Linked DNA regions of Catalinimonas alkaloidigena. The protein of the gene in region 1 binds, or shares a complex with, the protein of each later gene. Links are inferred from orthologs where the notes say so. Each region holds a gene or a part of one and is shown in the gene's direction. Other genes may lie near its edges.

The links. The genes of interacting proteins can lie anywhere in the genome.
Region 2: the proteins of OKW21_RS25250 (region 1) and OKW21_RS30380 are in contact, whole or in part, in a cryo-EM structure (PDB 7NYH), measured with the Escherichia coli proteins. The link is inferred for Catalinimonas alkaloidigena from one-to-one orthologs.

Annotation. Positions count from the first base shown.
Region 1 is NZ_JAQFIL010000001.1:6,242,288-6,244,995, reverse strand. What follows is about bases 1-2,707. They hold OKW21_RS25250 (NADH-quinone oxidoreductase subunit A), read left to right. Parts: upstream 1-967; coding sequence 968-1,447; downstream 1,448-2,707. Other genes in these bases: OKW21_RS25235 (NADH-quinone oxidoreductase subunit D), read left to right, coding at 2,578-2,707; OKW21_RS25240 (NADH-quinone oxidoreductase subunit C), read left to right, coding at 2,076-2,576; nuoB (NADH-quinone oxidoreductase subunit NuoB), read left to right, coding at 1,522-2,079; OKW21_RS25255 (LON peptidase substrate-binding domain-containing protein), read left to right, coding at 322-951; OKW21_RS25260 (aminotransferase class V-fold PLP-dependent enzyme), read left to right, coding at 1-63. Outside these bases: more of OKW21_RS25235, read left to right, coding at 2,708-2,708. UniProt on the Escherichia coli protein: NDH-1 shuttles electrons from NADH, via FMN and iron-sulfur (Fe-S) centers, to quinones in the respiratory chain. The immediate electron acceptor for the enzyme in this species is believed to be ubiquinone.
Region 2 is NZ_JAQFIL010000001.1:7,466,494-7,469,405, reverse strand. What follows is about bases 2-2,912. They hold OKW21_RS30380 (NADH-quinone oxidoreductase subunit J family protein), read left to right. Parts: upstream 2-1,150; coding sequence 1,151-1,675; downstream 1,676-2,912. Other genes in these bases: OKW21_RS30375 (putative LPS assembly protein LptD), read right to left, coding at 1,672-2,912; OKW21_RS30385 (4Fe-4S dicluster domain-containing protein), read left to right, coding at 338-1,147; OKW21_RS30390 (ABC transporter ATP-binding protein), read left to right, coding at 2-243. In the rest of the region: more of OKW21_RS30390, read left to right, coding at 1-1. UniProt on the Escherichia coli protein: NDH-1 shuttles electrons from NADH, via FMN and iron-sulfur (Fe-S) centers, to quinones in the respiratory chain. The immediate electron acceptor for the enzyme in this species is believed to be ubiquinone.

The DNA of each region.
Region 1 (2,708 bases):
CATCTGTATAATGAAGCGGAGGATATGCAGAAGCTATTAGCCTGTTTTCGGGCAGTGGTATAAAAAAGAACCCCGGACGCGACCAAACGTCCGGGGTCAACTATCAACCTTAAACAAACGCTAAGAAAAATCCTTGCGCTATTGTATAAGTTACAATAACTGTGCCTGATCAAAATAAATTCTCCTATTGGAATATTTATTTGAATGACAAATCAGTCATTTTCTTACGTATTGCAAATGTGTAACGATCACGTAGATAAGTTGTTGTATGATAAGAAGGAATGAATCATATTTTTGTTAGTTGAGTAGGATCGTGTCTATATGGAAAATTACCTACCCTTATTTCCTCTGAACCTGGTGGCGTTTCCGGGCGAGAATGTCAACCTTCATGTTTTTGAAGAAAGATACAAGCAATTAATTAATGAATGTTTGGAAAAAAGCCATCCTTTTGGGATTCCAGCATATATTGATAAAAAGTTGGAATATGGTACTGAGATGTATGTGAAAAAAGTAGTAAAACGGTATGAAGATGGCCGCCTGGACATCACTACCAGGGCTACCCGAGTTTTTAAAGTAATGTCGTTCAATAATCCGGTAGGAGGAAAACTTTATGCCGGAGGCGATGTGTTTTATCTGGATAATGTACAAGATGGTGATCTCAGGCTTCATACTGAAATTATCTCGCTTATCAAGGATTTATACAATTTGATGAATGTCGTTAAAAAAGTGGAAGTAGACGAGGATATTACTACCTTTGAAATCGGTCATAAAATAGGGCTATCACAAGAGCAGGAGTATCAGCTTTTACAAATTGAACGTGAGCGAGATCGTCAGGCGATGGTCATACAGCATCTGAAAAAGACAATACCTGTCTTACGAGAAGTAGAGCGTACAAAAGAACGTATTCGGATGAATGGCCACTTTAAGCATTTTGATTCACTGGATCTTTAAATACCTAAGATTATCCATGATTACTCAAGATACGCAGCTTTCAGCATTTAGCATAATACTTCTTTTTATCGTGGGCAGTAGCATATTCGTAATGATCGCTTTGATGGTTGCGAGAATGATTCGTCCCGACCGTCCTAACGAAGAAAAACTTTCTACTTATGAGTGCGGTGAAGACCCCAGCGGATCAGCCTGGGGACAATTCAACTCCCGCTTTTATATCGTAGCCCTGATTTTTATTCTTTTTGATGTGGAGATTGTATTTTTGTTTCCCTGGGCTACAGTATTCGGGCAGAAAGAACTAATTGACGGAACACAGGGATTGTGGGGCTGGTTTTCGTTGGTGGAGATGTCTGTTTTTATCGGTATTTTGGCTATGGGTTTAGCATATGCATGGGCAAAAGGGTTTCTGGATTGGATCAAGCCGAGAGTTAGTAAACCTAGCTATACATCACACATCCCTAAAGCGCTGTACGATAAGGTTTCAGAAAAGTATTAAGCCAGAAAAAGTATTTCGCAAAACCCTTATTTTAAATTATTTTTTAATCTTTCAATTTGTAATTAATTATCGTCATGGGAGGTCTGCTGGATCAACAGTTTGGAAAAGGAGGAGTAATTGTTACTCGTGTTGATGATATTGTGAACTGGGCGCGTCTGTCTTCGCTCTGGCCTATGGGCTTCGGCCTAGCCTGTTGTGCTATTGAGATGATGTCTACCTACGCTTCCGGTTATGACCTGGATCGTTTCGGCGTAATACCCCGCCCCTCACCCCGCCAGTCTGATGTCATGATCGTTTCCGGTACGGTCACCTTCAAAATGGCTGACCGTGTTCGTCGTTTGTATGAACAGATGTCAGAACCGAGATATGTAATTTCTATGGGCTCCTGCTCCAATTGTGGAGGACCCTACTGGCAGCATGGCTATCATGTGGTAAAAGGTGTAGACCGAGTTATCCCTGTTGACGTATATGTACCAGGCTGTCCCCCACGCCCCGAAGCCCTGATAGGCGGTATTCTTAAATTGCAGGAAAAAATCCGTAATGAATCGCTAATGGCTCCAACGGCTTTAGAGAAGCTGATGGAAAAGAGAAAGAAAAAAGAAAAAGCTAGCCCTGAACCCCAAAAGGCATGATTCTGGAAGAAATTCAAGCTCTTTTAACTGATAAATTTGGTGAAGATATCGTTTTAGCAACAGATACTGATGCTTCTCCTCCCATGCTCCATATTCCGGCTGCCAAGATTGCAGAAGTTTGCATGGCGTTGCATACCAATGAAAAGACCTACTTTGATTATCTGGCTTGCCTGACTGGTATGGATAATGGTCCTGAGCAGGGAACAATGGAAGTGATTTACCATCTGTACTCCATTCCTTATAATTTTCAATTGTCATTGCAGATAATTATTACCAGAGAGACTGAAAGCCAGGCCTATGCCGAGGTGCCTACCGTAAGTCATATCTGGCGTACTGCGGATTGGCACGAGCGTGAAGCGTATGATTTAGTAGGTATTCATTTCAGTGGTCATCCTGATCAGCGCCGCATTTTGTTGCCTAATGACTGGGAGGGTCACCCCCTTCGCAAGGACTATAAAGAGCAGGAATATTATCACGGTATCAAGGTAATCTACTAGCATGGCGAATCCAATACAATATCAGTTTGACGAGCAGCATCTGAGAAAGTCTGAACCTAACAAATTCAAAGCTGAAGATCTGAAATCGGAAGAGATGATTGTGAATGTTGGCCCACAACATCCCTCTACACA
Region 2 (2,912 bases), 1.2 Mb from region 1 along the record:
AAAACCGAAAACACTATCCTGACCAGCCTGAAAGATATTATGCAGGGCAGGACTACCATCATCATTTCTCACCGGGTATCTTCTGCCAAGCTGGCTGATAAAATCGTGGTACTGGATGATGGCGAAATTGTAGAAGAAGGCACCAACGAATCATTGCTCAGCCGGGATGGTTTCTATAAGAACCTGTATGACAAACAAATGCAGGCCGATGAAGCCGAAAAGAAGGCACGATCTCTCAGCTAATTTTGTAATCATCTGTAACATGGCTAATATTGTCATTGGCTATCGTTAAATCTCGTTACAGAGTATATTTTTAGTAGAAGTTGATCAGATTTGTATGTCACACCAAGGTGCAAATAATACATACTGGGGAAATATTAAGGAAGGTGTCAGCTCACTTTTGGGCGGGCTGAGGCTATCGTTTAAGCATTTGATGGATGCACGTAAGCATCGTGAGCCTATTGGTGTCGAGGATGCGCATTATTTTGATCAGGATCATGGGATTGTCACGCTACAATATCCTCATGAGACCATACCCGTACCTGACAATGGGCGTTACAAGCTTCACAATGAAATTGAGGATTGTATCGTCTGTGATAAATGCGCAAAAATCTGCCCCGTTGATTGTATAGAAATTGAGCCTATCCGTGCGGTAGAAGAAATAGGGAAGACTTCTGACGGTTCCTCTAAGCGCCTCTATCCGGCTAAGTTTGACATTGATATGGCTAAGTGCTGCTTCTGCGGCCTGTGTACCACCGTATGCCCTACCGAATGCCTTACCATGACCAAAGAGTATGACTTTAGCGAGTTTGATGTAGCTGATCATAATTTTGAATTCTCCAACATGACGCCTTTGGAAATACTGGAGAAGAAAAAAGAGCTGGAAGAATTTATGGCGCAGAAAGAAAAGGCGAAGGCCGAAGCGGCAGCAAAAAAAGCCGCACAGGGAGATAGTGCTGGTACAGCTAAGCCTAAGCCCAGTATCAAACCGAAGGCCAGCTATAAGCCAAAAGCAGGGATGATGAAACCCAAAATCAAACCTAAGAGCAAGGAGAGTGACCCACAGGAGATGGCAAAAAAAATCATGGAGGAGAAGAAAAAAAATAAGCCTAATGATGATTCCAGCCAGTCTCAATCAGATGAATAGCCGATGAGCATAGCACAGATCATATTCTATATTTTCGCAGGGATCACTGTCATCAGTGCACTGATGATTCTTTTTACCCGTAATGTCCTCTACTCAGCTTTTTTGCTGATTGTTACATTTCTGGGCGTAGCAGCGATTTACGTTTTTGCCGGAGCCGATTTTCTGGCCATTACCCAGATTCTGGTATATGTGGGTGGAATACTCGTGCTCATGATCTTTGGAGTCATGCTTACCAATAAGATCTCAGGTCAGGCGGTAATGACTGAGGGGCAGCATCATTTCTGGGCAGCGCTGATAGGGCTTTCACTTTTCGGCTTACTTTCTTATACCATTTTGCAGGTCAACTTTTCTTCTTTAGCCTGGATACAAGCGGCCCGTAATGCAAATGAACAGGTGCAAGAATCTACTATCCAGCGTTTAGGTATACTCCTTATGTCAGATTTTGTGCTTCCCTTTGAGCTGGCGGGAGTGCTCTTGCTGATAGCCCTGATAGGAGCGGCCTTTATTGCCAAAAGGCAGTTGGACTAGAAATCCTGCCAGGCCCTTCTTCTCTGCAGTTTCAGGTCACTTAGCATGGCCGACTTCACATTGATCTGTACATGATAGGAGGTAAACCTTCCGAAAGGCACCCAGTTGAATTGGAAATCAAAACAGCCCAGATCGCGAAACACATCAATACTGGTTTGGGTAATCTCCTGATTGACAAAGTCAAAACCTGAGTTAAACTGTACCTTCCACTTGGGAGCGATGCTCACATCGCCGGAGAACATCACTGACTGTCTGATTTTATCATCTTCGCCTTCAATCAGCATCCGGCGGGGATCATTGGTATAGCTCAGGTTATAACGCAGCCGTATGCTCCAGGGAATGTCAAAATCCACATAATCGCTACGGTTCCGGTTAATATAATCCAGTTCATCCGCGGTCACGTCCGCCTCTTCTTCTTCTTTTTGTTTGTCTTTTTCTTTCTGCTTGGGCTGAAAATTGGTGCTCAAAGCCAGGCTTGCCCGGGTGATTGTGCCTATGCCACGCCTAATATCACCTAATAAGCCTGCCTCTTCATATTCAGCATAAGTATCTCCGGCCATACGTTCTGAGAGAGATTGCCAGGCATAGATATCGGTTCGGGTAAAATTTCTGTATATCTTTAAATTACTCCCACTCCCCACCGAATCTATCGGTTCAAAAGTATCTGGAATATAAGAGTACGGGTCCATAGACATGGAAGCGTTGATGCTCACCTTATTGTCAAACAGGCGGGTACGGCCGGATACATTGAGCGGAGCCAGCTTGAAAGAGTCGGCGATCAGGTTATAACTGGTACTCAAAGACAAGCTCTCAAAGATCGGAATCTTACGGGTGGCACTGGCCTCTTCGGTCGTATCTTTGTCATTACGCACCTTCATTTCCAGGTTATTATTTAGTGAAAAGCCAACAGAACCACTCTTGCCGGGCGAAGGCGCACCGTAAATAAATCCATCATAAATAGATACTAATTTCAAATTTCTGTCATAACCCGTATTAGGATCATAAAGTGGGTCATCATCTAACCTAACTTCTTGATAATAACCATATCTTTCTTCAGAAAAGTCTGGGCGATAACTCACACTTACCGAAGGGATTACGGTATGACGGATCGCCTGCAGTTTTTCTCCTCTAAAGTTAAAAAGCCCATAGAAGCGGGTATTCACCGAGGTGCTGGCATTCCAGGAAGAAGCCCGCGAAAAACCGGGAACTTCATTGATAATCACTCTACCGGGAATCG